Regions from separate parts of the Bacillus capparidis genome, predicted to be linked through region 2. Evidence: predicted binding sites of a transcription regulator. Region 2 holds the regulator's gene; the other holds the start of a gene.
The links. Region 2 encodes NrdR, which represses ribonucleotide reductase genes. Its sites were predicted from a motif close to AACACNATATATNGTGTT; they were not measured.
Positions count from the first base shown of each region.

Region 1: the regulator NrdR is predicted to act here: its motif matches at 3,519-3,536, upstream of nrdI (class Ib ribonucleoside-diphosphate reductase assembly flavoprotein NrdI).

Region 1 is NZ_JAFDST010000001.1:580,120-596,018, forward strand. Features, by position in the region: gene miaA (tRNA (adenosine(37)-N6)-dimethylallyltransferase MiaA) at 1-676, shown strand, start outside; gene hfq (RNA chaperone Hfq) at 721-942, shown strand; gene hutH (histidine ammonia-lyase) at 1,477-2,970, shown strand; gene JOC74_RS02900 (hypothetical protein) at 3,142-3,360, shown strand; gene nrdI (class Ib ribonucleoside-diphosphate reductase assembly flavoprotein NrdI) at 3,570-3,962, shown strand; gene nrdE (class 1b ribonucleoside-diphosphate reductase subunit alpha) at 3,922-6,024, shown strand; gene nrdF (class 1b ribonucleoside-diphosphate reductase subunit beta) at 6,106-7,101, shown strand; gene JOC74_RS02920 (hypothetical protein) at 7,138-7,755, shown strand; gene spoVK (stage V sporulation protein K) at 7,964-8,938, shown strand; gene hflX (GTPase HflX) at 9,050-10,312, shown strand; gene JOC74_RS02935 (methionine gamma-lyase family protein) at 10,345-11,595, shown strand; gene JOC74_RS02940 (MerR family transcriptional regulator) at 11,710-12,111, shown strand; gene glnA (type I glutamate--ammonia ligase) at 12,169-13,506, shown strand; partial or broken gene JOC74_RS23300 (IS3 family transposase) at 14,258-14,427, shown strand; gene JOC74_RS02950 (RNA polymerase sigma factor) at 14,785-15,312, shown strand; gene JOC74_RS02955 (DUF4367 domain-containing protein) at 15,296-15,899, shown strand, end outside.
Region 2 is NZ_JAFDST010000005.1:158,926-174,824, reverse strand. Features, by position in the region: gene JOC74_RS18445 (glyceraldehyde-3-phosphate dehydrogenase) at 1-726, shown strand, start outside; gene speD (adenosylmethionine decarboxylase) at 964-1,344, shown strand; gene JOC74_RS18435 (hypothetical protein) at 1,540-1,932, shown strand; gene nrdR (transcriptional regulator NrdR) at 1,966-2,424, shown strand; gene JOC74_RS18425 (replication initiation and membrane attachment family protein) at 2,544-3,950, shown strand; gene dnaI (primosomal protein DnaI) at 3,969-4,907, shown strand; gene ytxC (putative sporulation protein YtxC) at 5,046-5,900, shown strand; T-box leader at 5,942-6,184, shown strand; gene thrS (threonine--tRNA ligase) at 6,271-8,202, shown strand; gene JOC74_RS18405 (hypothetical protein) at 8,317-8,706, opposite strand; gene JOC74_RS18400 (MerR family transcriptional regulator) at 8,885-9,550, opposite strand; gene JOC74_RS18390 (ArsR/SmtB family transcription factor) at 9,996-10,337, shown strand; gene JOC74_RS18385 (SRPBCC family protein) at 10,389-10,856, shown strand; gene JOC74_RS18380 (HAD family hydrolase) at 11,054-11,836, opposite strand; gene JOC74_RS18375 (UDP-N-acetylmuramoyl-L-alanyl-D-glutamate--2,6-diaminopimelate ligase) at 12,013-13,470, opposite strand; ribosomal protein L20 leader region at 13,873-14,008, shown strand; gene infC (translation initiation factor IF-3) at 14,079-14,600, shown strand; gene rpmI (50S ribosomal protein L35) at 14,614-14,814, shown strand; gene rplT (50S ribosomal protein L20) at 14,842-15,198, shown strand; gene JOC74_RS18355 (DUF1294 domain-containing protein) at 15,271-15,528, shown strand; gene JOC74_RS18350 (hypothetical protein) at 15,535-15,759, opposite strand.

The sequences.
Region 1 (15,899 bases), on a different contig from region 2:
AATATCCTCGCGGGGAAAATTACCGATGATTGTAGGCGGTACTGGCCTTTATATTGAAGCGGTATTGTCAGATTATTCCTTTACGGTAGAATCAGGTGATCCTCTATTTCGAAAAAATCTTGAAAAAACCGCCCAAGAAAAAGGAAATATGTATCTCTATCATTTGCTTGCAGAGCGAGATCCTGAATCGGCAAAAAACATTCACCCGAATAATGTACGAAGAGTGGTTCGGGCATTGGAGGTTCTTCATACTACAGGGAGGACCAAAACGGACCAAACAGCAAACCAAAAAAGCGGGTACCTATATGATACGGCTCTAGTCGGTTTGACGATGGAAAGAGAACAGCTGTATGATCGGATCAATCGAAGGGTCGACCAAATGATGGTAGATGGTCTTCTTGAAGAGGTAAGAGGTTTTTATCAGGATGGATTGACCAATTGCCAATCCATACAAGCAATTGGCTATAAGGAGTTTTATACATATTTGGATGGAGACATTAGTATTGAAGAAGCAGTTGCTGCCTTAAAACAAAACAGCAGAAGATATGCAAAAAGGCAATTGACATGGTTTCGAAATAAAATGGAAGTTCAATGGTTTGATATGTCAGATCCTCTAGACTTTGAGAAGAAAAAACACGAAATTTTTTCGTATATAGCAGGAAAGCTCAAATTTTAATCGAAACATTAACAAATAGTGATACATACCAAGGAGGACAAAACATGAAACAGATAAATATTCAGGACCAGGTCTTAAATCAAATCCGCAAAGATAATGTTTATGTTACTGTGTTCTTGTTAAACGGCTTTCAGTTGCGCGGACAGGTGAAAGGCTTTGATAATTTTACCGTGTTGCTTGAAACAGAAGGAAAGCAGCAGCTTATTTATAAGCATGCTATTTCTACTTTCTCTCCGCAAAAAAACGTTAATCTTGAGCTTGAATAGCACACGGAGAACTAATCCTAAACAAAGGATTGGTTCTTTTTTTGTTTTAATTTCGTTATTTTAAAATAATATATTATTTTGAGCTCTTTGTGTTAAATGTTGGAATCATCGCTTTATTCCACTGATAAATTAATCATCTATCGTAATAAAGGAATGGGGATTTATTATAAAAAATTATTTGGAAGTAACAATTGCTGCTTTTATGTGGTAAGATATAGTTGTAAATTCGAAATTCTGTTAATGGCAAAATTGCAATTATCAGGCTTTTTACTTTCCCTACTGATCCACAGAGTATGGCTCGGTTAAGAGCACGACATCTTTACTGAATTGATGTGTTTAGCGTTTCGGTAGCTCTCCTAAATTACCCTTGTATGACTCTTTTACATTCGACTATTTTTAAATCCATTCACATAAAATGTAATTCAACGCACAAACCTAACAAATTTTAGATTCTAGGGAGTTATGTCCAGGAGTTGTATATGTCCTTGATGTAGCGCTCTTTTTTATAGGCAAAAAAGAAAAGGAGCTTGCCCGATGGAAATTCAATTAAACGGAAATGACCTTGGCTTTCACGAAATTCGATCGATCTTGAATGGAGAAGCTTCTGTTCGGATCAAGGATGAAGCTTGGACTAAAATTGATGGAAGCAGAGCCGTTATTGACAGTCACTTAAAGATGGGTAAGGTTATGTATGGAGTGAATACCGGATTTGGAAAACTAAGCGATACAGTTATTTCTGCCAGTGACACAGAAGAGCTGCAGCTGAACCTCATCAGAAGCCACGCATGCGGAATAGGAGAGCCTTTTTCTAAAAATGTCAGCAGAGCGATGCTTTTATTGCGGGCGAATGCGCTGGCGAAAGGGTATTCCGGTGTACGGCGAGAAACGATTCAGCTGCTTGTCGATTGCATTAATGCGGGCCTATATCCGATTATCCCAAGCCAAGGATCACTGGGCGCGAGCGGAGACCTTGCCCCATTATCACATCTGGCATTGGTTCTTGTCGGCGAAGGAGAAGCGATATACAAAGGACATAAAATGAATGGCAGAGCGGCGCTTAAGAAGGCCGGACTTCAGCCGATCCGTTTAAAAGCGAAAGAAGGCCTTGCTCTTATAAACGGAACGCAAGCAATGACTGCACTTGGCACGATTTCCTATCTCGAAGCGAATGATCTCGCGCATTTTGCCGATGCAGTAGCTTCTTTAACTTTTGAAAGCTTGCGCGGGATTGTAGATGCTCTTTTCCCGGAAACGCATGCTGTGAGACCTCATATTGAGCAGGCCGAAGTAGCCGCTTCGATCTTATCCTACTTGAAAGGCAGCCTTCTTACGACAAAGCAAGGCGAGCTTAGGGTGCAGGATGCATATTCTCTCCGCTGCATCCCTCAGGTTCATGGAGCTATACGTCAAGTGTTAAAGTATGCCGAGGAAAAACTGTTGATTGAAATCAACTCGGCAACAGACAATCCTCTCGTATTTACAGACAGCGGACAGATAATTTCAGGCGGTAATTTCCATGGTCAGCCGATTGCCTTTGCTATGGATTTTTTAGGAATAGGAATGGCTGAATTGGGAAGTATGTCAGAAAGAAGGGTGGAGCGTCTCGTAAACCCGCAGCTCAATGACCTGCCTGCATTCTTGAGCCCAAGACCCGGCCTTGAATCCGGGTTAATGATTATCCAATACACAGCAGCCTCTCTCGTTTCCGAAAATAAGACACTTGCCCATCCCGCAAGCGTTGACAGTATCCCTTCCTCAGCAAATCAGGAGGATCATGTGAGCATGGGGACGACGGCAGCAAGGCATGCCTATCAAATCATAGAGAATAGCAGACGGATTTTGGCAATCGAAGCGATTTGCGCTGCTCAAGCGGCTTCTATTCGGGGACCGGAAAAACTGGCACCTAAAACTAAAAAGCTATACGAAAACATAAGATCCATTGTGCCGGAGATTACAAGTGACCGCAGCCTTTCGCCTGACATTGAAGCCATGTCCTTGGCAATAAAAAATAGAAATATTAAGGTATAGAAAAGGAAAGCTAGAAAAAAATAAAACGCCCCTGGAACTCGTCCATATATTTCCCCGAGATGTTGATTCAAATATTGTGTATGCAGGTCTTCTTGTTTTACAGCCAGGGACAAAATCAGCTACACTAGAATAGATTCGCTTAAAAACTAAAATACGAAAGTATGGTATAAAATGAAACAAAAAATTACGATTTCACATTGGGAAGAAACATGTGAAGATGACTCCTGTTTTGAATACGGCACGAGCATCTCTTTAAACGGTAAGGAACTGATTCGCGAAGCTTCGATTAAGACCGCAATTGAAACGTTAGTTAAAGAATTGGGGATAGAGGCTGAAATTGAAGAAATTTGTGAAGAATTAAAATGCATTACTTACAAAAAAAATAAATAAAAGTCTAGTCTACATCATAATTTTTTTTCATGTTATGATAAACATCGACTTTTCATTATGCCGAGTAGGATGCGGAAGAAAGCTGCATTCTGCTCTTCTTCTTTTTAAAAACGTACGAATGAATCGAGATCAATATGTTGTGTTTTTGGACAAGTTATTATACTATATATTGTGTTAGATAGATTACTTGTTTGGGTTGTGATTCGATAATGGTTCAAGTCATTTTTGATTCGAAAACAGGAAATGTTAGACGGTTTATGGAGAAAATCGAACATTATTCGAAAGAACACGTAGATGAGGTGGAGGATATCAATTCCCCCTTCATTCTTGTTACCTACACGACAAATTTCGGAGAAGTTCCGCAATCGACTAAGGATTTTCTCGACAAAAACGGAAAGCATTTAATAGGTGTCGCGGCCAGCGGCAACAAAAATTGGGGAGAGTTTTTTGCGGGGAGTGCTGATCGAATATCTCGTTCTTACCAAGTCCCGATCATCCACAAATTCGAACTTAGCGGAACAGCGAAAGACGTTGATTTGTTCAATCAGGAGGTAGAGAAAGTTGTCACAGAATCAAGTGCCAAAATGGATACAGTTAAATAATGAAATTATGATTCAAAAATCAGGGAAATTCCAATTTGAGAAGGATAAGGAAGCTGTACATAGCTATTTCGTTGACTACATAAATCAAAACACAGTATTTTTTCACGATTTGAAAGAAAAAATTGATTATTTAATAGAAAACGACTATTACGAGCGAGAATTTTTAAGTCAATATTCGTTCGAAGAAATTAAACAAGTCTTTAAGACAGCTTACGATAAAAAATTCCGTTTTCCTTCCTTTATGAGTGCGTTTAAATTTTATAATGATTACGCGCTAAAAACGAACGACAAGAAAAAGATTCTCGAACGATATGAAGACAGAATCGCAATTGTCGCATTGTTCTTTGCGAACGGGGATGCAGGTAAAGCGAAAGAATTCGTCCGTTTGATGATTAATCAGGAATACCAGCCAAGCACGCCGACCTTCTTAAATGCAGGACGTAAAAGAAGAGGCGAGCTTGTCAGCTGTTTCCTTTTAGAAATTAACGATTCTTTAAATGACATTTCAAGAGCAATCGACATCTCCATGCAGCTGTCGAAGCTCGGCGGCGGAGTTTCTTTGAATCTTTCCAAGCTGCGGGCAAAAGGCGAGGCCATCAAAGACGTTGAGAATGCCACAAAAGGGGTTGTCGGCGTCATGAAGCTTCTAGATAACGCGTTCAGGTATGCTGATCAGATGGGGCAAAGGCAAGGCTCAGGCAGCGCTTATTTGAATATTTTTCATCGGGATATAAACGATTTTCTTGATACAAAAAAGATTTCAGCCGATGAGGATGTCCGTGTTAAAACGTTATCGATTGGCGTTGTCATTCCGGATAAGTTTGTCGAACTGGCAAAAGAGGATAAGGGGGCTTACGTTTTTTATCCGCATACAGTTTATAAGGAATACGGGGAGCATATGGATGAACTCGATATGAACCTTATGTACGACAAGCTAGTCGAAAATCCAAAGGTTAAAAAAGAAAAAATCAACCCTCGTAAGCTGTTGGAAAAACTGGCACTGTTACGATCAGAGTCAGGCTATCCTTACATCATGTTCCAGGATAACGTCAACAATGTTCATGCCTTAAATCATATCAGCAAAGTGAAATTTTCCAACCTTTGCTCCGAAGTGCTTCAGGCATCGCAGGTTTCTTCTTATACAGATTATGATGAAAAGGATGAAATCGGGCTTGATATTTCCTGCAACCTTGGTTCATTAAATATCTTAAATACGATGGACAATAAATCTTTGAAGCATACAGTAAAGCTTGCTGTCGATTCCCTTACTCATGTTTCGGATACGACAAGCATTAAAAACGCACCAGCGGTAAAAAGAGCAAACAGAGCGATGAAATCTATCGGCCTCGGCGCGATGAACCTTCACGGGTATTTGGCACAGAACAATATCCCGTACGAAAGTGAAGAAGCAAGAGACTTCGCCAATACGTATTTTATGATGGTGAATTATTATTCCATTGAGCGGTCCGCAGAAATCGCCAAAGCAAAAGGGGAAACCTTTTATCAATATGAAGGCTCCGCTTATGCAACGGGGGAGTATTTTGATAAATACATTCAGCAAAGCTTTACACCGAAATTTGATAAAATCGCCAAGTTGTTTGCAGGGATGCATATTCCATCAATTGAGGATTGGAAAAAACTAAAAGAATTTGTCAAAGAGAACGGGCTCTATCACAGCTACAGGCTTTGTATTGCGCCGACTGGTTCGATTTCGTATGTTCAATCCAGCACGGCTTCTGTCATGCCGATCATGGAACGTATTGAAGAAAGAACCTATGGAAATTCAAAAACGTATTATCCGATGCCTGGGCTTGCTCCAGAAAACTGGTTTTTCTATAAAGAGGCATATGATATGGACATGTTTAAAGTTGTTGACATGATTTCGACGATCCAGCAGCACGTCGATCAGGGAATCAGCTTCACGCTGTTCCTGAAGGATACGATGACGACACGCGACTTAAACAGAATTGATCTTTATGCCCACCATAAGGGCATTAAAACGTTGTACTATGCAAGGACGAAGGATACAGGGCAAGAAAGCTGTCTGTCTTGTGTCGTTTAATGAACCACCCCGGATCAATTAGCAGCCGGAAAGACAAACCGGCTGCTAAAAAAGCGGGTAAGCAAAAGGAGAGACAAAAGATTGACGAAAATTTATGACGCTGCGAACTGGTCAAAGCACGAAGATGACTTTACACAAATGTTCTATAACCAAAATGTGAAGCAATTTTGGCTGCCTGAGGAAATTTCTTTAAATGGAGATTTGTTAACGTGGAAATATCTCGGTGCAAATGAGCAGGACACATACATGAAGGTGCTTGCAGGACTGACTCTTCTTGATACAGAGCAAGGCAACACCGGTATGCCAATCATCGCGGAGCACGTTCAAGGCCACCAGCGAAAAGCGGTGCTGAACTTTATGGCAATGATGGAAAACGCGGTCCATGCCAAATCATATTCGAATATTTTTATGACTCTTGCTCCGACCGAGACCATTAATGAGGTATTTGAGTGGGTAAAAGAAAACAAATACTTGCAAAAAAAGGCTGAGATCATCGTAGGAATTTATGAAAAGATCAAAAAGGATGACGAGATTTCATTATTTAAAGCCATGGTCGCTTCGGTTTATTTAGAGAGCTTTTTGTTCTACAGCGGCTTCTATTATCCTCTTTATTTCTATGGACAGGGCAAGCTGATGCAAAGCGGCGAGATCATTAATTTGATTCTTCGCGATGAATCGATTCACGGAGTATATGTCGGCCTGCTTGCTCAAGAAATTTATAGAAAGCAACCTGAAGAGGTCAAGGAAGAGCTGAAGACTTTTTCTCTCGAGCTGTTAGACACCCTTTATCAAAACGAGCTTGCATATACAGAGGATATTTATGACCAGGTTGAGCTTTCCCACGACGTGAAAAAATTTATCCGCTACAATGCAAACAAAGCGCTGATGAACCTTGGCTTCGATCCTTATTTTGAGGATGAAGAGATCAACCCAATCGTATTAAACGGGCTGAATACGAAGACGAAGTCCCATGATTTCTTCAGCATGAAGGGCAACGGCTACAAAAAAGCAACCGTGGAACCGATAAAGGACGAGGATTTTTACTTTACAGAAAAGGAAAAACAAGAGCAGGTGTAACATCTGCTCTTTTTACATGTACTGGAGGTAACAACGATGGGAAAAATGGATGAAATCATTTTAGTCGTACCAAGAAAAGAAGTATTTGCTGATGAAACGCTAACATTCCAAGGGCTTACGGGCAATGAGGAATTGGTTTCGAAAATTATGGGGCAAATTGCCGAGCATTTTTCCGAAATGAGAAGAGGCGATGCAGAGGAAGCGCCGGAATTCAAACAGCCGATACCTTATGTAGTGATTAAACGCAAGGATGAAGTATTTGTTTATGAAAGACTTTCAGGCGGCGGAGAAGCAAGGCTGCATAATAAGCTTTCGTTAGGCTTTGGCGGGCATATGAATATGGAGCCCGGTCAATCCTTTCAAGAGCTATTGAAAATCAATACAGATCGTGAGCTTGAAGAAGAGCTCATTATAAATGAACCGGACAAGCTCGGAATGACAGCTATCGGTTTAATCAACGATGACGAAACAAATGTGGGCGCCGTCCATATCGGAATTTTATCCGCTCTTGAGCTAAAAGACGATGCCGCTGTTGCTGTTCGAGAAACCGAACAAATCCGGGGGTACTGGCTGCCCGTATCAGAATTGAAGAAAAAAGACCTTTATAACAGACTGGAAACATGGTCACAGTTTGTCGTTGATATTCTTTCGTAACCAATTAACAAAGGCCTCTCATTGAAGAGGCTGTTTTTTTTGTAATAAGTAAGTATGCATTTACATATATATCAATCTCTATGATCCAATTAAATGGGGTTTGCCCAGGCTTTTCGTGAATACAATAGGAGTAGCCTTAAAAGAACATAGGCATTTGTCACGGATGCATTCGAAATCGCATAGACTAATGTGTGAGGTGAACACTGGGATGGAGAGAGCGGTAACGTATAAAGAAAATGGCCAAATCAATATTATTCTTAATGGGCAAAAAAATGTTCTTGATCAAAAAGAAGCTGAAGCGGAATATCAAAAAGCCATGCAAAAAAATGAGACGAAGCACGGAATTTTAAGGGAAATTGAAAAGGAACTGGGAACTCTCGTAGGGATGGAAGAAATGAAAAAGAATATTAAAGAGATCTACGCTTGGATCTTTATTAATAAAAAGCGCGAAGAACAAGGGTTAAAAGCGGGCAAGCAAGCACTCCATATGATGTTCAAAGGCAATCCTGGAACGGGAAAAACGACGGTCGCCAGACTAGTGGGAAAGCTATTTTTTGAAATGAACGTTCTTACCAAAGGCCATTTGATCGAAGCGGAACGTGCAGATTTGGTCGGGGAGTACATTGGGCACACCGCGCAAAAGACTAGGGATTTGATAAAGAAAGCAATGGGGGGCATTCTTTTTATTGATGAAGCCTATTCTCTTGCAAGAGGCGGAGAAAAGGATTTCGGAAAAGAAGCAATCGATACGTTAGTGAAGCATATGGAAGATAAGCAGCACGAATTTATTCTCATCCTGGCAGGCTATTCGAGAGAAATGGAACAGTTTTTGCTGCTGAATCCAGGTCTTCAATCTAGATTTCCGATCAATATCGATTTTCCGGACTATACCGTTCAGCAGTTGATGGAAATTTCAAAACGGATGATGTCAGAGCGTGAATACCAGTTCAGTTCAGAAGCAGAGTGGAAGCTTAAGGATCACTTAATGACGGTTAAAAGCACGACCAGCCCGGAAAAGTTCAGCAACGGCCGTTACGTGCGCAACATTATTGAAAAATCGATCCGTTCTCAGGCGATGAGACTGCTCATGGGTGATTCCTATTTACGGAGTGACTTAATGACAATAATGAGCCAAGATATAACTTTTAAGGAAGAACACGCGACATCTGCTGATAATTTGTAACCTGCTGTCTTCACGATCGGCGGGTTTTCTTTTGCAGAAGATTTCTGGCAACTGAAGTCACAGTCTGATAAGATTAATCTATTCGGAAGTAACAAGGAAAGGAACATGTATTTGAACCTATTAGACGATATTCATGAAAAGGTCATACTTGTTGGCTGCCAGCTGCCCCATGTGTCAGATGAACGATTTGAGTACTCGATGGAAGAGCTTTCTTCTTTAACGAAAACAGCACAAGGAGAGGTTGTCTCCATTTTTACTCAAAAACGTCATTCTCCTGATTCCTCTACATTCATTGGAAAAGGAAAACTCGAGGAGCTTGCTGCATTCACGAAAGAATCGGGTGTGGATCTGGTCATTTTTAATGATGAGCTTTCGCCAAGCCAGCTAAGGGTATTAGCTTCCACGATTGAAGCGAAAGTGATTGATCGTACACAGTTAATATTAGATATTTTTGCGGGTAGAGCACGAACACGAGAAGGCAAGCTGCAAATCGAACTTGCCCAGTTAAAATATATGTTGCCGCGTCTGGTTGGCCAAGGGATGAACTTATCTCGCCTGGGCGGTGGAATCGGAACACGAGGACCAGGTGAAACGAAGCTTGAAACTGACAGGCGCTATATTCGCAGCAGAATCCATGAAATAGAATCGCAGCTGCAAACTGTCGTCAGGCACAGAAGCAGGTACCGTGATCGACGGAAGAAAAATGGCGTTCTGCAAGCAGCTCTTGTTGGATATACGAACGCAGGGAAATCGACGTGGTTTAATAAGCTGACAAGCTCAGAAAGCTTTGAAGAGGACTTGTTATTTGCCACGCTTGACCCAATGACAAGAAGGATGGAGCTGGAGAATGGTTATACTCTTTTATTGTCAGATACAGTTGGCTTCATACAAGATTTGCCGACGACGCTTATCGCTGCTTTTCGTTCTACATTAGAAGAAGTGAGGGAAGCGGACGTCATCCTGCACGTCGTCGACTCCTCAAATGAAGATAATATAGGGCATCAAGCGACAGTGAAAAATCTTTTAACCGAGCTAGAAGCAGATAAAATTCCGCGGCTGACCGTCTATAATAAGAGAGATAAAAAAACGGAGGAATTTATTCCTTCCCATGAAGAAAATTATGTATTGGTGAGCGTAAAAGATGAAAATGATGGGACAAGACTGAAAAAGCAAATGGAGTCCTTCATGAAGGAAGAACTGTTTGTTCCTTATTCTGTGAGAATTCCAGCAGATCATGGCAAGCTGATTGCTGAAATGAAATCTTCAACGATGATTGAAGGCACCACCTTCATTGAAGAACCTGAAGTATATCATATCAGCGGCTTTGCCCATCCGAACCACCGAATCTACGGGGAGCTAAAAAAGTTTGAGTAAGAAAGGAAAGCTGTATGTATTTACAACACGAGATGTTTGATGAGAAGATAAGGAAGGTTGCTGAAGAAACTGAGAAAGAGATTGCTCCCATCCATCAAAAAATCGAAGAAATTACTGAGTATAATGAACTTAGGGTGCTTGATAGCTTTAGAAAACATAAGGTGAGTGACTCGCATTTCAACCCTTCCACCGGATACGGATACGATGACGCGGGACGAGATACACTGGAACAGATTTATGCCGATGTTTTTGGCGGGGAAGCAGGACTCGTGCGGCCGCAGATTATATCCGGCACACATGCGATTGGGATTGCGTTATTCGGCGTCTTGCGGCCCGGAGATGAGCTCCTCTATATGACAGGAAAGCCATATGATACACTTGAAGAAATTGTTGGTATACGAGGAGAAAAAAATTCTGGGTCTCTAAAGGATTTCAATATCGGTTATCGATCTATCGAATTAAAGTCCGATGGGAAAATAGATTATGACGCAGTTTCAAAAGCAGTAAATAAACATACGAAAGTCATTGGCATCCAGCGTTCAAAAGGGTATGCCAACCGTCCTTCATTTACAATTGATGAAATTGAGGAAATGATTCGTTATGTAAAAGAATTAAAGGAAGATCTTATTGTATTTGTTGATAACTGCTACGGTGAATTTGCGGAAACAAAAGAACCGTCCCATGTCGGAGCCGATTTAATTGCCGGGTCATTAATAAAAAATCCAGGCGGGGGCCTTGCGAAAACGGGCGGATACCTCGTCGGGAAAGCCGATTTGATCAAAGCTTGCTCTTACCGGATGACAACACCCGGGATAGGCAGTGAAGCAGGAGCCTCGCTTTTTGCATTGCAGGAAATGTATCAAGGCTTTTTCTTGGCTCCCCATGTGGTCGGACAGGCATTAAAAGGTGCTGTATTTACTTCGAGGCTGTTTGAAAAGCTTGGACTCAAAACGAATCCTGACTGGAATTCAAAGCGCACAGATTTAATTCAATCCATCGAATTTCATAATGCGGAAATGATGATCGAATTTTGCCAAGCCATTCAACGTTTTTCCCCGATAAACTCGCATGTCACTCCGTATCCAAGCTATATGCCGGGTTACGAGGATGACGTAATTATGGCTGCAGGGACTTTTGTACAAGGGGCAAGTATCGAATTATCGGCAGATGGTCCTGTAAAACCGCCGTATGTTACGTATATTCAAGGGGGACTTACATATTCTCATGTAAAAACCGCTGTCTGCGGGGGAGTACAATCGCTCTTGGATAAAGGTCTATTGTGAATACTTATTAGTACTAAAAGAATAAAAACGGTGTAAAGATTCCTTACATATTGTTGACACATAATATAACATCAAATATAATGAAATCATGTGATAGAGAAGGAGGAAATTGAGATGAGTGATCAAATTCGCCGCTCAATGCCTTTATTTCCAATGGGAGTTGTGATGCAGTTAACTGAGTTATCTGCAAGACAAATTCGATATTATGAGGAAAATGAATTAGTATTTCCTTCCAGAAGTGAAGGGAACCGACGTTTATTTTCTTTTAATGATGTCGATAAATTATTGGAAATTAAACATCTGATCGACCAAGGTGTGAATATGGCAGGTATAAAACAAATATTTGCCAAAGCACAAAAAGAGAAAATGGGCAATGATAAGTCTGAAAAGACATTAAAACACAACATGTCCGATGAAGAATTACGTAAGATTTTGAAGAACGAGCTTATTCAAGCAGGACGCTTCCAAAAAGGCCAAACGACACGCCAAGGAGATATGTCCAGGTTCTTCCGTTAACATTATTAGCAACTGCATTGCTATATACATTTACCTTTAGAGGAGGAGTTTTGCGAAATGGCAAAGTATACTAGAGAAGATATTGTCAAATTAGTAAACGAGGAAAACGTAAAGTATATCCGTCTGCAATTTACAGACATTTTAGGAACAATTAAAAACGTAGAAATTCCTGTTAGCCAGCTTGAAAAAGCGCTTGACAACAAGTGCATGTTTGATGGTTCTTCTATCGAAGGGTTCGTAAGAATTGAAGAATCTGACATGTATTTATACCCGGATTTAAATACTTTTGTCATTTTCCCTTGGACTGCTGAAAAAGGTAAAGTAGCCCGTTTTATTTGTGACATTTACAGCCCGGATGGTACACCGTTTGAAGGGGATCCGCGTAACAACCTAAAACGAATCTTGAAAGAAATGGAAGAATTAGGATTCACTGATTTCAACTTAGGGCCTGAGCCTGAATTCTTCTTGTTCAAATTAGATGAAAAAGGAGACCCGACACTAGAGCTTAACGATAAAGGCGGATATTTCGACCTTGCTCCAACTGACCTTGGTGAAAACTGCCGTCGTGATATCGTTCTTGAGCTTGAAGAAATGGGATTTGAAATCGAAGCGTCTCACCATGAAGTTGCTCCTGGTCAGCACGAAATTGATTTTAAATATGCCGGTGCCCTTCGTTCATGCGATGACATCCAAACGTTTAAACTTGTTGTTAAAACAATTGCCCGCAAACACGGTTTGCATGCGACATTCATGCCTAAACCATTGTTTGGCGTAAACGGATCTGGTATGCACTGTAACCTTTCCCTATTTAAAGAGGGAGGAGTAAACGCATTTTATGATGAAAATGGAGAATTGCAATTAAGCGAAACTGCTAGACACTTTATCGCTGGAATTATTAAGCATGCTACAAGCTTTACAGCAGTAACAAACCCAACGGTAAACTCTTACAAACGTTTGGTTCCTGGATACGAAGCTCCATGTTATGTCGCTTGGAGTGCACGTAACAGAAGCCCGTTAATTCGTATCCCAGCTTCTCGCGGTATAAGTACTCGCGTAGAAGTTCGCAGCGTAGATCCAGCTGCTAACCCATACTTGGCAATGAGTGTTCTTTTAGCTGCTGGTTTAGACGGAATTAAAAATCAATTATCTGCTCCGGCACCAATTGACCGAAACATCTATGTCATGAGCAAAGAAGAGCGTATTGAAAGCGGCATCGTTGATTTACCATCAACTTTGGCACTTGCCTTAGAAGAGCTAAAATCCAATCAAGTTATGGTCGATGCGCTTGGTGAGCATTTATTCGCACACTTCATTGAAGCAAAAGAAATCGAGTGGGATATGTTCCGCACACAAGTACATCCTTGGGAACGCGATCAATATTTAACTCAGTTTTAATAAATCAACCCCTCTTGGCGCTCTATGCGCTGAGGGGTTTTTTATTTGGGGCATGATTTCATATATTCTTTGTTAGCTGGACTGCTGCGCCCTATTTTTATTGTGTGTTTTTCGTATTTTTCAATCGAATCGGATTGGATCTTTTCGCTCGGATGAGATTAGATATCAGATCTGACCTTGAGTTGTGCCCCAATCTTATTTGAGTAAGTTTGCCGCAACGAATGGAAAAGTACACCGGGTAGATATGCTTTTTTGAGAATCCATCTAAATGCAGTAAATAGAGTGGAATTAGCTAAACAACTTCCAACTTCACGGCAAAATACTAAATGTAGATCATGCTTGTATTTTTCTTTAAATTGTTTTAGGCCATATATTTTGGTATCCCCGAATAACTCCTCATCATCTTCTGCTTCATAATCAATCGTATGATCAACCACTATACAGGCGTTGTTTAAATCCGCACCAGCCCATTGTAAAGCGATTGCTCTAATACGCTGACTTACGGGGAAAGTATGGAACAAGATTCGGATATGTTGAAACGGATTTCTCCAGTTGCATGGTAACATTTCAATCTAAATGGAGAAGTTATAGTAGAAGAAACATCGGCTGATTGAATGTGTTGGTATAGTTGTGGAGGGGGATACAAATCAATGACATAATCGCCGAATCTTTTCACGCGATGGGTGATATAAGGACTCAAATCAGCAATATCCCTGTCGTTAATGTCATATCCTTCTAACACAGTTAGTGATACACAGATCAAGGCGGGCATTATCAAATGAAGAAATATCGCTACACGTAAAAGAACCATGGGGTTACCAAAGCATGTCATGTATAGGAATTTGTTATGACAATGCCATTATTGAGAACTTCTTCGGCATTATGAAATCAGAGGTCCTGCCGACAAAACGCGAAAAAAGTACGCTAAGCAGGTTTCCAACCTAAAAAAGCCGATTCCTAAATCGTACAGGGAATCGGCTTTTTTAGGTTGTTATTCAACGATACGATCGGGCGCGATTGTGGAAGAGAATCATATCAAACTTCTAAAGACAGTAGAGCTATCATTCAATCGAGTAATACGAAATCCCTCCTGAGTCATTTACATCTCAGGAGGGATTTTCATAATAAACCTTTTCGGGGGATATGCAAAAATACCCATTATCTTTTTTATTTTTTAGCGACTCTCATTACTTTTTCCAAAATTTTTATAAAAAACAGAACTTTTCTTGGTACATTCCGTCTAAACACTGAGATCTAAAAAAGGGGGAATAACAGTAGGTGAATGGAGATAGCAACAAAGCTATAGTTGAATGGTATGAAGAATACAATGAATCTATATTCAAATTTATTTTCATGATGGTTCAGGATTATCAAATGGCTGAAGACTTAAGACACGAAACCTTTATAAAAGCATTTGTTAATTATCATTCGTTTAAAGAAGAATCTAGTCCCAAAACTTGGTTATACCGAATAGCGCATAATGTAACTGTTGATTTCGTTCGTAAACGGAAACCTTTTATACTCTTAAAAGATGCCTTTCATTTACAGAAAGATACCACAAAAACACCTCATGAATTTTTGCAATTGAAAGAGGATTCTTACGAATTATATCATGCGCTTAGTTCGATTAAAGAATCATATAGAAAAGTGATTATACTTAGAAAAATAAAAGAGTTTTCTATCCAGGAAACGGCATTAATCTTAGGTTGGTCTGAAAGCAAAGTGAAATCGACACTTTTTAGGGCTATTCAAGCTTTAGAAAAACAAATGCTTACGGAGGGCTATTTTAATGAAAAAACAGTATGATTCATGCCTATACGATAATGAATTAAAAAAATTAGACTCTGATTTTATTTGGACAGATGCAAATAACCCAGAATTAAAAGTAAAGTTAATAAGGGATATGAACAAGAGGCAACCTAAATCCAAGTTTACTAATCCACTTGATTATGTATTAAGATTTAGTGCAGTTGCAACTGTATTACTAATTGTATTCATTATTGGAATTCAAGAAATAAAATTAAATCACAACTCTGGTTCAGAAAGTTCTACAGATACTGGAAGAGAATATCCATTTGATATAGAACCAATCAATGGAGATAGATTAATAACATTTACAGTGAGTGAACAAAATCGTATTGAAGGTATAACTATTCCACTAACGAATGAATCAACTATCCCACGGGATATTAGTAAAGAAGTACCATTCATAAGTGGAAAACCAGAAATTGGAGTAACTAAAAATAATGATGATCTAATTTTAGTTAAGGCAGCCTACCCAGTAACAAATGGACAGCCTATTATTGTTAAAGCCACTGAAAATACGTATGGTTCTACTCAGGAAGCAAAAGAAGCACTTGGATTAATGTATCCAAAGTCAAAAAAAATCTCTA
Region 2 (15,899 bases):
TTTAATGAGAAAAAAATGGCACAAGGGCATATAACAGCAGGGGCGAAAAAAGTAATATTAACAGCTCCGGGGAAGAATGAAGATATTACCATTGTGATGGGTGTCAATGAGAAGCAATTTGATCCGGATAAGCATGCGATCATCTCAAATGCATCATGCACTACGAACTGCCTTGCTCCAGTTGTCAAAGTTCTTGACGATTCATTTGGAATTGAGAATGGTTTAATGACTACTGTTCATGCATACACAAATGATCAAAATGCAATTGATAACCCTCACAAAGACCTAAGAAGGGCAAGATCCTGCGGACAATCAATTATTCCTACTACAACCGGTGCAGCAAAAGCTCTTTCAGAAGTCCTTCCCCATTTAAAGGGAAAGCTGCATGGGCTCGCTCTGCGAGTACCGACCCCGAATGTTTCTTTAGTCGATTTAGTAGTAGATGTAAGAACAAATGTATGCGCTGAGGAAATAAATTTTGCTTTTGAGAATGCATCAAAAGGTTCATTTTATGGAATATTGGGAACTACATATGAGCCTCTGGTTTCAATTGATTTCAATTCAAATCCGCATTCCGCTGTGGTCGACTGCTTAACGACAATGGTCATGGAAAAACGCAAGGTGAAGGTCTTGGCATGGTATGATAATGAATGGGGATATTCCTGCAGAGTTGTGGAGCTTGCTACTTTCGTCTCATCCAAAATGAAACAAATGTCAGTGGTTTAACCCGCACGAAGTCATGGGTAAAACTTAATTATGCTTTTCTCCCCTGGACAAAACTTTTGTTGCAAAAATATCACAAACAAAGTATACTATTTTTCGTGATCTTCTCGTTCGCAATTGAATCGTCAATACTTAAAGGGTTAGGACCTCTTAGGACTAACTTTCCCCCGTGGTATTATTTGCGGTCTATTGCTTGGAACTTCACTTCTTTAAATTTTTGTTAAGGGGGGGTCCATGACTATGGAAACAATGGGGCGTCACGTGATCTCGGAATTATGGGGTTGCGATTTTGACAAGCTTAATGACATGGATTTTATTGAAAAAACGTTTGTAAATGCCGCTTTAAAATCAGGGGCTGAGGTTCGCGAGGTTGCATTTCATAAATTTGCGCCTCAAGGAGTAAGCGGAGTTGTTATTATTTCTGAGTCACATCTTACGATTCACAGCTTTCCAGAACACGGTTATGCCAGCATCGATGTTTATACGTGTGGTGATCTTGACCCGAATATTGCGGCTGATTATATTGCTGAAGCGCTAGATGCAGAAACAAGGGAAAACATAGAAATCCCTAGAGGAATGGGGCCTGTTCAAATCAAACAAGCCCGTGTAAACGCGCTATAAAAGGGTTTGATCCCGTTCACATGCAAGAAAATCAAGAAGAACGCAGGAAGAAGGAGCTGGAACCAAGAGCATAAAATGCTTTTGATGTGCCCGGCTCTTTTTTATTTTGTGTACGATATTCCCTTTTTTTCTCCGCTTTTTCTTTTGCGGATTTTTTTGTAAAATAGAAATAGAATGAAAAAGGGGAAAAATACGATGAGTGTAATGAGGTCTATTCAAAGCTTTTTTACAACGAATACGGAAACATCAGACGAGCATTGGGACGAAAGGTTAAAGAGCAGATATTACAAATCGAATGCGAAAAAAACATTGCAGGAGGTTGTTGAAGTATTAAACGCCTTCGAGGGGATTTCAATCACTTCTGTAAGTGAAGACAGAGGGGAGATCAGTGCATCCATCCACAAACCGCGGAAAGGATTCCTGGTGGCTACAGTAGTCTCTGTGCGCCCGTTTGAAACTGCAGTTGATTTTAATGTTTTGACAGAAACCAGCCTTCCCAGTGACTTTGGCAACAGCAAGCGGGTCGTGTACAACTTGTATGAGAGGATAGATCAAAAATTATCCAAATCACAAACCGGTAAAATGTAAAAAAATGAATCGCGATAGTCAGGAGTTGATGTTATGAAGTGCCCTTCCTGTCAACATCAAGGGACAAGGGTGTTGGACTCTCGTCCAGTTGACGAAGGAAAATCTATTCGAAGACGGCGCGAGTGTGAGCAATGCCACTTTCGATTTACGACATTTGAAAAGGTGGAAGAAATTCCATTGATTGTTGTAAAAAAAGAAGGTGTTCGTGAGGAATTCAGCCGTGATAAAATCTTGCGGGGGCTTATTAAGGCTTGTGAAAAAAGGCATGTTGCCTTAACCCAGCTTGAAGATATATGCAATGACATCGAACGTGAGCTGAGGAGCCAGGGAGTGTCGGAGGTTAAGAGCGAGCTGATCGGAGAAATGGTCATGGACAGGCTGGCAAAAGTAGATGAGGTCGCATATGTAAGATTCGCGTCCGTTTATCGCCAATTCAAGGATATTAATGTATTTATTGATGAACTGAAAGACTTAATTAAAAAAGAGCAATAAACTGCAAAAATAAAAGCTTGAAGACATTCCTTCAGGCTTTTTTAAGTTCGTCAGTTTTCATGTCCAGGCAAAACAGTGTAAAATAGAAAGAAGCAACAAAATCGGAAGGTTGACATTGTATGGGAACACATTGGAAAGACATACTGCCTATCGATCCTTATATTGTGAAAAGTAATTCACTACTGCAGGATGCAGATAGACAAATTTTAACATTGCTATATCAGCCGTTAATCGGTCCGATCGCATTCAGCTTATATATGACGATGTGGGGTGAGCTTGAACAGCATAGTATTTGGGCAAAAACGGCAACTCACAAGCACCTTATGGCTATGATGCAGACGAATTTGCATGTTATCTATGAAGAACGGGCAAAGCTAGAGGGAATAGGGCTTCTAAAAACATATTTGGAGGAATCCGCTGAGGAAAAGCTGTTTATTTACGAGTTGCAGGCTCCTCTCAGACCAGTTGATTTCTTTGAAGACGGTATGCTTAACGTTTTTCTTTACAATCGAATAGGAAAAGAAAAATTTCAACAGCTGAAAAAACGGTATTCCCACCCTGCTGTATCGGAAAACGCAGTCAATGTTACAAAACCGTTCAGCGAGGTTTTCTCCTCTGTACAGCCAAGTGAATGGAAGGTGTCTGATGATGTGTTTGATTCGTTGGCGCCTGATGTAGGGGACGAGTTTTTAAAGATTGGAAAAAGCCAATCGATTACAATATCGAAAGACACGTTTGATTTTGAGTTATTTGAGGCAGGTCTTTCTGATACGCTGATTCCGAAACAAGCACTTACGAGATCTGTTAAGGAACTGATTGTTAAACTTTCCTTTTTATATGGAATCGACCCGATGCAAATGCAAAAAGTTGTCATGAGCGCGATTGGCGAAGAGGATAGAATCGAGCCTGAGGCTTTACGTAAGTCAGCTAGTGAATGGTATCAGCTGGAACGTGGACAAGTATTGCCTAATCTTGTTGAAAGGACTCAGCCGTTCCATTTAAGAGACTCTGAAAATGCAAATAGTGAAATAGATTCATTGGATCAAGAGCTGATTGACCAGTTAAACACTATTTCTCCCAGAAAGCTGCTGAAAGACATTTCAGGAGGGGTCGAACCGACTCAATCTGATTTGAAGCTGATAGAGGAAGTCATGCTGGATCAGAAGCTTGAGCCGGGCGTGACAAATGTATTGATATACTATGTGCTGCTGAAAACAGATATGAGGCTTACACGAAATTATGTGTTAAAAATTGCTTCTCATTGGGCACGAAAGCAAATTAAAACAGTCTCTTCGGCGATGCAGCTTGCTATCGAAGAGAACAGAAAATATTTGGAATGGGCAGAAGGAAGGAAAAAAACAGGAAATACCGGCAAGAAAACGATCCGGGAAGAAAAGCTGCCTGACTGGCTGAAGGATAACAAGAAGCAGGAGCCATCATCTTCTGAATCAGCAGTGATCTCAGATAACTCTGAAGAGGAAAAGAGAAAAATGCTTGAAGCTTTTAAAGGGATCAATGGAGAGTAAAAAAGGAGGTGTTGAATGTTGGAGTCTATAAATCAATCATTAAAGGCAGTAACGGGACGAACTGATTTTAAAGAGCGTATGCGTGAGATGAAGAATAAAGTGTTGGATAATCCGCAGGTGAAGCGGTTTATGGACGAGCACAAGCAGGAAATCAATGAGGAAATGATTGAACGAAGCTTAAATAAGCTTTACGAGTTTGTCCAGCAAAACAAATCTTGTGAAGGCTGCCCGAGCTTGGAGCAATGCGGAAACCTGCTTCAGGGTTTTACCCCGGAGCTGACTTTAAACGGAAAAACAATTGATGTAAGGTATGATGTCTGCCAGACGAAACGTAAGGCGGATAAAGAGGCAAAGCAACAAGCGATGATCAAAAGCATGTACATGCAAAAAGATCTATTAAAGGCAACGACTCGGGATCTTGATGGCACAGATCCAAGTCGTAGGTATGTCTATAAACAGCTTACTGCATTTATTGAGAATTATAAAAAGGATAAAAAAGGGAAAGGGATTTACCTCCACGGGAAATTCGGTGTGGGAAAAACCTTTATTTTAGCAGCAATCGCAAATGAGCTCGCTGATAAAAATTGCTCGTCCATGCTGGTCTATGTTCCGGAATTTACGAGAGAGTTAAAAAACTCTCTCAAGGATCAGACAACTGAAGAAAAGCTGCAAATGGTTAAATCAGCCCCTATTTTAATGCTCGATGATATCGGTGCAGAATCGATGTCCAGCTGGGTTAGGGATGAAGTGTTCGGCACCATTCTTCAGCATCGCATGTCGCAGCAGCTGCCAACCTTTTTTTCCTCCAACTTTACCCCGGACGAATTGGAGCACCATTTTACTTATTCCCAAAGGGGAGAAAAAGAAGGGGTCAAAGCAGCAAGACTCATGGAGAGAATTTTGTACTTGGCACAGCCTGTAAAACTAGATGGCGAAAATCGCCGAAAAAATAATTGAAGCAGCTCCTTTCTTTTAAAGAGGAGCTGTTTTTTTTCAAACAGTGAGGCTTGGTGCAGTTTGGATCCGGCATAAATTTAGGTCTATTTTTTTGTTTGTCCCATATACATGTAACAGATGTTGTTAGGGGGGACAAATATGCTGGAAATTATCTTTGAAAACGATCATGATACCGCAGCGTTTTTACAAAATGTAAATATAGCTGCCGCACAAATCCTGTATCCTGTAGTGATCCATAAAGGAACGAACAAAATAGGCATACAAATTTCTGAGCCTTCTATAAGCATTGAAGAATTCGTGAAGCCTTTAGTGGCGCAATTCATTTTAGAATGCAAGGAAAACGAATGTCTTACAGCCATCATTAAAGGAAATTATTATTTTCTCGACCACGAAGAGCAGCAACAAATTCTTCATTTGGCACACAGCGTAATTGAGGGTGATGTCGTCATTCCCTCTCTTCAAGATAAACCTCCCAGAGAGCGTTATATTCATCAAGAATTAGCACAAATTCCTTTGTCATCAGGCAGCTTTTCCATCCGCTCCTTTATGACGTTTCGTTTAGCGCAATATCATGAACGGCTTAGGGAGTATGTGGAGTCCGCGATAGAGGAATACAAGATGGAGCAGGAATACCAAAACTTCATTCAATCGCTCCGAGATTATGTGCATAAAAACGAACCAAAGCTGGAGAAGGTTCATATCGTCCATGATCACCAATTCGCCATATGGGAACTGAGATATATGTCAGAAAAAGAAAAGAAAAAATACATAGACCGGCAGTTTATAAAAGAACACCCAATGTATATTGATTCCCTGTTGTTAGCGCCTCTTGTCAGCATTGCCCCATTGCAAATTGAGATCTACACGAAGGATATTGAACATGCAATGATACAAACGATTCAAAACATTTTTCAAGAAAGAGTCCGCTTATACAGTCTTAAAGCGTTCAAGGAGCGTACGGTTTTTTTTAAGCAATCAAAAGAACCTTCTTGATTTTCGTGAAAAAACGATTTATAATACGGATACACTTGCATAGAAATGTTTTGATAAGGACACGAGTAATTTGTACACCGATTTGTAGAGAGGGAAGCCATCGGCTGAAAGCTTCCTAATCAGGAGCATGTTTCTTACCACCTTTGAACATCAGCTGTAAACGACTAAGTCTAGTAATGGCTGACGGGAGTTCCCGTTACTGATGAAAAGCTGCAGAGAATGGTTTTAGCTCTGCAGGAAAAAGGGTGGAACCACGATTCCGTTAATCAAGCCTCGTCCCTTTCATAGGGACGGGCTTTTTATTTTGCATAAACGCCTGTTCTCTATTAGGGGACGGGCGTTTTTTTATATAAGAAAAGGAGTGACAAAGATGTCAGATATGGTAAAAATCACATTTCCCGATGGCGCAGAGGGGGAGTTTAAAAAAACCACAACAACAGAGGATATCGCGGCATCAATCAGTCCGGGACTCCGGAAAAAAGCTCTGGCCGGGAAATTAAATGGATCGCTCATTGATTTAAAAACGCCAATTGAAGAAGACGGCGCCATTGAGATCGTTACCGATAAATCGGATGAAGCATTGGAAATTATGAGGCACAGCACCGCTCACTTAATGGCTCAGGCGATTAAACGCTTATATGGGAACGTGAGATTAGGAGTAGGGCCTGTCATTGAAAGTGGCTTTTACTACGATATTGATTTGGAGGAGTCTATCACGCCTGAGGATCTTCCAGCAATCGAAAAAGAAATGAAGAAAATTATTAACGAAAATCTTCCGATTGTACGTGTGGAGGTTTCCCGCGATGAAGCGAAGCGGAGGTTTGCAGAAATCGAAGATCCGTTAAAGCTTGAGCTATTGGATGCCATTCCTGAAGGCGAAAAAGTAACCATCTATGAGCAAGGAGAATTTTTTGACCTTTGCCGCGGCGTTCACGTACCATCAACCGGAAAAATCAAAGAATTTAAACTGCTGAGTCTGGCCGGAGCTTACTGGCGCGGAGACAGCAACAACCAAATGCTGCAAAGAATCTACGGTACAGCCTTCTTCAAGAAGGAAGAATTAAAAGAGCATTTGCGCCTGCTTGAAGAAGCCAAGGAGCGCGACCATAGAAAGCTCGGTAAGGAGCTAAAGCTGTTTGCCAATTCGCAAAAGGTTGGCCAGGGGCTTCCACTTTGGCTGCCGAAGGGTGCAACCATCAGGCGCACGATCGAAAGGTACATCGTAGACAAAGAGGTCACCCTTGGCTATGAGCATGTCTATACTCCGGTTTTGGCCAGCGTAGATCTATACAAAACCTCAGGCCACTGGGACCATTATCAGGATGATATGTTCCCGATCATGGAAATGGACAACGAGGATCTGGTTCTTCGCCCAATGAACTGCCCGCATCATATGATGGTCTATAAAAACGACATACACAGCTATCGTGAGCTGCCGATCCGGATTGCCGAGCTTGGCACGATGCACCGTTATGAAATGTCCGGCGCATTGTCAGGCCTTCAGCGGGTTCGCGGCATGACGCTGAATGATGCCCATATCTTTGTACGTCCTGATCAAATTAAAGATGAGTTTATCCGTACTGTGCATTTGATTGAAGAGGTCTATAAGGACTTTGGATTTGAGAATTATTCCTTCCGTTTGTCTTATCGCGATCCAGAAGACAAAGAAAAGTATTTTGATGATGATGAGATGTGGAATAAAGCCCAGGCGATGTTAAAGGATGCAATGGATGAACTCGGCCATGATTATTTTGAAGCAGACGGAGAAGCTGCGTTCTACGGCCCGAAACTCGACGTTCAGGTTAAAACTGCTCTCGGCAAGGAAGAAACCCTTTCTACCGTGCAGTTGGACTTCCTTTTGCCGGAACGCTTTGATTTAACCTATATCGGTGAAGACGGAAAGCAGCACCGCCCAGTCGTCATTCACAGAGGCGTCGTGTCGACAATGGAACGCTTCGTTGCCTTCTTAATTGAAGAATACAAAGGAGCTCTTCCTACGTGGCTTGCACCGGTACAAGCCGAGATTATTCCTGTATCTCCTAGCGTACACCTTGACTACGCAAAGCAGGTGGAAGCTCGTCTGCAGCGCGAGGGAATGCGCGTTGAGGTTGATTTCCGCGATGAGAAGATCGGCTACAAAATCCGTGAAGCACAAATGCAAAAAATCCCGTATATGCTCGTCGTCGGCGATCAAGAATCAAAAGACGGCGCTGTAAACATCCGGAAATACGGAGAGCAAAAGTCCGAAACTGTTTCGCTGGAAGAGTTTGTTGCAAAGATTTCTGGTGAGTTGAAGAAGTAAGTACATGGTCCTTTTCTTTGGCAGGGACAAAAATGCAGGCCTATCCGAAAGCAGAGGATAGGCCTGTTTTCTTATCTGTTTGTACCCGATTAAACGACTATTTTATTAATCTAATTATAATTGTTCTTCAATGTACTCATTTAATTCCATTAATATATCTTCAAATGATTCATCAAGAAATTCACCGGCAATCTTACTGCCAGGAATGTTTCTTGAAATCGGTAATCCTAAGAAATAACTTTCGCACTCCCATATATTTATGATATGTATATCTAGTAGTTCATTGCTTTCATCAGCTATTCCTATTGAAATGGATGAATGGTATCCAGGCTGAAAGGGGTCGCTTCCCTCTATTTCGATTCCAGCTTCAAAATCTAAATTTTTATTGGTGAAAACAGAATTATACTCACTTACCAATTTTTCTAAATGGGCTTTTAATTGCTCTTCAGTACGATTAATCTTTTCCTTCAAATCTGGAGTGAACTCACTTTGTAAATATTTCATCGATCGGCCTCCGATTGATACTACTCACCTTAAATTCGTTGTCTTATCATTAAATTCCTGTAAAAAAAACATCGAAGGAAGTCTCGATGTTTTTCAAGTGAATTTGTCCACGGTCGGATAAATTAAATAATGGGATGAAATATCGTCATAATGGTCGGATTTATTCAAAAAATGGTCGTTATTTAGCTGCTGCAAATGACTCTGCCGCTACGTAAAGAAAGTAGGAGAGCCCTGTCTGATTTGATTCAATCATTTGACGATGAAAATCATCGGTCAAAAAGAATTTGGTTTGCGCTACGAAATCTTCTGCTTCTATGTTTTGACTATGTTCATTTAAGAAGCGGATGTGTTTACTAATTAAGGAGCGCACTTCTGCGTCATCGTGCGTTACCCCGTTCTTTAATGCATCTGCCATGTGTTCCATAAATTGTTGGGCTTCAATAGCAGATTCATTTAATGAATCAACATCTATGTCTTGATCTTCAATTAAATCGTAACCATAATTTTCTACCAGATGAGTGTTTTGCTCTTGTAATGCCTCTTTCCACTCATTTTCACTTTTAAATCCTTTAAACATATCTGATTTTTTCATTTTTTCTCCTTTCATGGCATGATCAATCGTTTCGTCTATCGTCTGCACCAAGCGCTTGGTTTTTCTGATTTGGGCAAGCAGAAGCTCTTTCTGGTTAGATAAAATCGTTACTCGATCAGATTTGCCATCTAAAATATGTTTTATTTTTTTCAGAGGGAAGTCTAGCTCACGATAAAATAAGATTTGCTGCAATCGTTCCAGTTCTTTTATTCCATAAAAGCGATAGCCGGCATCATTCACTTTGTATGGCAATAAAGTGAACCTTCAATCAGTGGGGGTTTTTGCTTGTCCCCCACTGATTGTTAGGTGAACTAATCGGGCTTTTACGGGCAGTTGATCCCCCCATCTAGACTTCTGAGGATACATGAAATCTCCGAGGTGGGGGTCTTACTGCCCGGTGATGCGGGATTAAAGACCGATTTTGTGATAGTGATAAAGCGTTTTGATCGTTACATTTGCTGCTTCTGAGATTTCTGTTACCGTATAAAGTATTTTCATCACCTCTAATAAAGATCGTAAAGTCTCCTCTTAGGGAGGGGTCAAGAGATTCTAATAAATATTTTTCAATTGATAATAAAGTCGCTAAAACGTTAGTAATGTTATTCCAATAAAGGGTGGAATTATCATTAAAGGATGTATTGTTTATATTTTAACTGATCAGTTGAGTATAATCGGGGATTCTGCTATATTTAACTACATGGTTAACGATAATAAAGATCATTTAAATGAAATATTTCATGCTCTAGCTGATTCAACGAGAAGAGAAATGGTCCATATGATGTCTCAAAAAGAAAGGACAGTATCTGAATTAGCAGAGCCTTTTGATATGTCTCTGGCTGCCATTTCGAAGCATTTAAAGGTTCTGGAGCGAGCAAACTTAGTCGAAAGGAAGGTTAATGGAAGAACACACTTATGCCGCTTAAACACCGAATCATTATCTCAAGCTACAGAATGGCTGCGTTTTTATGAGAGATTTTGGAGTAATCGTTTTGATATTCTTGAAAATGAGCTATTGAAAGCAAAAAAGAAAGAACATTAATCTACATATAGGAGGATTAAGGTGAAAAATTTTTCAACAACCACTTTAAAAATGACAAGGATTTTTGATGTAGCACCAGAAAGAGTTTTTGATGCATGGCTGAACCAAGAGATGATGAGAAAATGGTTCTTTACATTAGAAGGGACAAATAAGGTGGCTCAAAATAATCCTCAAGTAGGAGGTACATGGGAAATTGTTGATCATCGAGATGGAAAAGATTATCGAGCGATCGGGGAGTATCTAGAAATTGTTCCTCCAACTAAATTAGTGTTTACTTTTAAGATGCCGCAATTTAGCGAATTAGAAGATACAATTACAGTTGAGCTAAAAGAAATTCAGCAAGGCTGTGAAATGACATTTACACAAAACATCATCGTTCCTCATGAAGAAAATTGGACAAAATCTGATATCGAAAAAGCTCTTAGAGAGTATCACGAAGGCTCTGAACATGGCTGGAATTTAATGTTTATGGGGCTGAAGGAATTAGTTGAGACAGGAAAAGTTAGTTATAAAGGCTAAAAATCGTTCAGAGAACTCGATTATGAACAAATTGGCGCGATTACGAAAAAAATAATCCGTTTTATTTTTTTACCCCCTTCTTAAAATAAGAACAGGGGTTTTGCGTATTTGATGAGGAGTTTTCAAAGCACTGAAGTTTTCACAAAATAAATCTCAAAAGGGAGTGACCCCACACTAGCAGTCACTCCCAGTCTCGTTTATTCGCCAAGAATCGGAAACAGCTCTTCCAAATGGCTGATTTCGTAATCCGGCTTGACTTCCGTTTCATTCGTTTTGCTGTTTCGATTAACCCATACTGTTTTGACACCTGCTCTGGAAGCTCCGAGGATATCCGTGTTCAAATTGTCTCCAACCATAATGGCGTCTTCCTTCGAAAGTCCCATCAGATCGAGACAGTGTTCGAAAATTCCGGGATCGGGCTTTCCTTTTCCAAAATCGCCGGAAATGACAATTTCATTGAAATACGGCGCAAGCTCTGGAACTCCGGCAAGCTTTTCCTTCTGCAGGCTTGGATCGCCGTTTGTCAAAAGCAAAAGCTCGTACTTTCCTTTCAGTTGATCAAGCACAGCGAATGTTTCGTCATAGACGTACGGCCGCCTTCTGCGTTCGTCAGCAAAAAACTGGGCTAAGTAAGCCCCGAATTCCGGATCGTCAATGCCGGCAGCCTTCAAGCCATTTGTCCAAGCATTTCTTCTGTATTCGGGTGCGATTTTGTTTAACTTCTTAAAGCCTTCGCTGATTGGTTCACTAAAATTGGACCAAAGACCTTCGAAAGGATTGATGCCGATCATGACTGTGTACGGGTAAGTTTCATATGTCATATACAGGTCTCTTGCCGCCTCGCGCACAGTTTCTTCAAATTCTTTCGGATCAAGTCCATACTTCTTTTCTGCTTCAAGACATGTGTGATAAAAAGTTGTACTTACGCTTTTCTCATCCCATAAAAGGGTATCATCCAAATCAAAAAATACGGCTCTCATATTCGTCTCCTCAGGTTTATTCTATATTCGTTGTTTATTTTACAATAGGTGGTGAGGATGATAAAGGTGAAATTTTTCTGGCAATTCTTTTTATCCCGTATTAACGGGCAGTAACCCCTCACTGATTGAAGGTTCACTTTATTATCTGTGGGATAATCTAAAAAAAATAAATAATTTCATTCACTAAAAAATTTACTGTTCAAATATTTTACTGTTTCAAGATCTGAGGAAGTTCGTAATGAAAAAATATGCTGATATTTTTCATGGCCTTTTCCAGTAATCACAACCCAATCCTGTTTACTGCACAGATTTAGAGCAAAAGTAATAGCTTCCGTTCGATCTGGAATGATTATACCTTTTTCATTACCGAATTCTTTATTTAAAATTTCGAGTGAAGCTCTCATTTCTTCATGAGGTACGCCATTTAAATCATCAAATGTTAAAATATATTTATCACTTAGTTCAGATGAAATTTTGAGCATTTCTTTTCTCTTACTGACGTCCCTATTACCTCTAAATCCATAAACATGAAAAAGTCTGTTAGCTCCACAGTCTTTAGCAGTCTTTAAACAATGAAATATCGCATCTGCTGTATGTGCATAGTCTATAACTATCATTGCTCCGTTTTTATACTTATAATTTTCAAATCGACCTGGGACTCCTTGAAAACTTTCAATTGCTGAAACGATTTTATCTTTTCTTATTCTAAACTGCTCGGCAACTGCAAATGCCATTACGGCATTATATAAGTTATGTAAACCTGCCATTGGAAGTTGAATTTCAAATTCCTCTGAGTGATCTGAGATCCTTGTACTTGTTATATGTGCGGAATGTATTTTAAGATCTGAGCCAGGAGATTTCCCTATTGTGTATACCTCCCTCTCTCCTTGATCTTTCAATATATTCGCCAACTTCTCTCCCCAGATATCATCTATATTAATAATTGCTTGTCCATTACTTTTAATTTTTTTAAAAAGACTTGCTTTAGATTCAAAGTAATTTTCCATGGATGTATGATAGTCCAAATGATCATGAGTTAAATTTGTAAATATGCAAATATTAAATTCCATGCCTTCTGCTCGATATTGAGATAACCCGTGGGATGAAAGCTCCATAATAACAACTTCATCTTTACTTTTAGAAAGCAGATCATTTAATACTAGAGAACTTGGTGTGGTATTAACGGCTGCTATTTGTTCTCCATTAATAACGTAATGAATTGTTCCAATTAAGGAACAAGAAAAGCCATTTTGTTCAAGAATATGTTTAATTAAAAAACTTGTAGTAGTTTTACCATTTGTCCCGGTTAAACCAATCATTATTTTATCGTTCGAAGGATTTCCATAAAACTCTTTCGCAATGATACCTAATGCTTTTCTAGTGTTATCAACTTTTATATAAGGCACAGAAAGGTTACTTATTTCTTCTTCTCCGACAACAGCAACAGCACCTTTCGATACAGCTTCTTGAATATAGGAATGACCATCTGCAGTATTGCCCTTGATTGCTACGAATAAATACCCGTCTTGGACGTTTTTGGAAGTATCGGTAACACCTCTAATTTTTCTATCGGCGATTAATTTTATATTGCCATCATCATTCCCTATTCCTTTAATCAAAGGATGCAAATTCATAAAGGCATTTACTCCTCAATACATTTTTTAACGTTATTATCGACATTAAAAATTAAATTATGTGAAATTTGTGTAGAATTGAAAGTGCAATATACTCTTAAAATTATTATTCTATTGATAAAAATTAGTCAGAGACGGTGTTGTTTTTTCATTTTTCAAGGGAGGGTGATTTTCAATGAAATAAAATCATATGCAATTCATAAAACGATCAATTATCACACCAGTATCCGGAGCCCGAGTTCCTGTTCCATTAGGGTACTTTATTCACTGCTGCAATCAGGATATGAAACGAAAATCCCTTGCATCTCCAATTCTTCCATGCTAAACTAAAAAAGTTGCATTAAAGAAGTGTTTCTTGACTGTTTATCTAACTTCGTGTAAACTAAGTGAGAATTGAATATACATCACAAGAAGAAGCACCCGCTTCTCACCTGATTGACACATTCTTGTAGTTGGCAGGTTAACCGTACATTTTTAATTATTTCCTTAAATGTTCGAGTGTGGGTGCCGTCTGTGGTGCCCGCACTTTTTGTTTGCCTGTAAAGATACAATGAAAAAGTCAAAAGCTAAAGTTGTGAATCAATTCAAACATTCTATGGAGGTGGCTAATTATTAGCAAAGATCAATTGGTTAATGAGGGTATCCGTGCACGTGAAGTACGTTTGATTGGGCAAAATGGCGATCAGTTGGGAATTAAATCCCGCCAGGAAGCGCTAGAAATTGCCGGTCGGGCAAATCTTGACCTTGTATTAGTTGCTGCAAATGCCAAACCGCCTGTATGCAGAATCATGGATTACGGGAAGTTTAGATTTGAACAGCAGAAGAAGGATAAAGAAGCACGTAAAAATCAAAAAATCATTAACTTAAAAGAAGTTCGGTTAAGTCCCACAATCGACGAGCATGACTTTAATACGAAGTTGCGCAACGCCATTAAATTCCTGCAAAAAGGGGATAAAGTGAAAGCTTCGATCCGCTTTAAAGGTCGTGCGATTACCCATAAAGAAATCGGCCAGCGCGTTTTGGATCGTTTTTCTGAAGCATGCGAGGAAGTGGCGACAGTTGAAACGAAACCGAAAATGGACGGCCGCAGCATGTTCTTAATGTTAGCGCCTAAAAACGAAAAGCAATAAGGAGGAAACATCTATGCCAAAAATGAAAACTCATCGTGGATCTGCTAAGCGTTTTAAAAGAACAGGTTCCGGAAAGTTGAAACGTTCTCATTCATTCAGAAGCCATATGTTTGCCAACAAGTCACAAAAACAAAAAAGAAAGCTTCGTAAAAGTGCCATGGTGAGCGCTGGAGATTTCAAACGCATCAAGCAAATGCTTGCTAACATGAAATAATTCGAAAATTAGTAGGAGGGAATTCCAATGCCTAGAGTAAAAGGTGGAACAGTTACACGTAAACGCCGTAAAAAGGTTCTTAAATTAGCCAAAGGTTATTTTGGTTCAAAACATACATTATACAAAGTTGCTAATCAGCAAGTTATGAAATCATACAATTACGCTTTCAGAGATCGCCGTCAGAAAAAACGCGATTTCCGTAAGCTTTGGATCACTCGTATTAATGCAGCAGCGCGAATGAACGGTCTTTCTTACAGCCGTTTAATGCATGGCTTAAAGCTTGCTGAAATCGAAGTGAACCGCAAAATGCTTGCTGATCTTGCAGTGAACGATCTTTCTGCATTCAATCAGCTTGCTGATGCAGCAAAATCAAAACTTAAATAATGACGAAAAGCCACTCGATTTGGGTGGCTTTTTCAGTTTTAAATGACTCCGAGGTGACGTTCCTTGTATTATATCGCTCTATTCATCGTCCTTATCAATCTTTATGGGTACACTTTGATGGGAATTGATAAAAAAAGGGCACGCGAACACAAATGGCGGATTTCCGAGTCGCATCTTTGGGTGGTATGCCTGCTTTTTGGATCAGCTGGCATCGGTGCCGGCATGTATTACTTCCGGCATAAAACGAAGCACATAAGCTTTCGGCTCGGAGTCCCGGTGTGCTTTATTTTGCACGTGGGGCTTGGTGTTTATTATTTCATGTTCTATTAGACCAAATCAGATGCTGATCTGGTCTTTTTTGTATGCCGGGCAAAGAGCAAACTCATCTTTTAAGATTGAATACAGCTTTAAATCACGTTTTTGAAGTGATTCTTTATCTAACAATTGCATAGAAAAAATATCACGATCTGTGATGCCTAACAATTTCTTTCTTCTTGATGTGAATGACCTTCTACCACTTTTATGGACTTTATCATTCCACAGTGTATATTCTTGATACATCTAAATTACTCCGTTAACTGAACAGGTTCTTTCATAATTTCATAAGTCCTATAGAAAAAGAGAGCAGCCGAAATAGTGACTTCTTTCTAAAAATAAAATGAATAAAATAGTGCTTTTTTATTCACCTGTAATAACGTGTA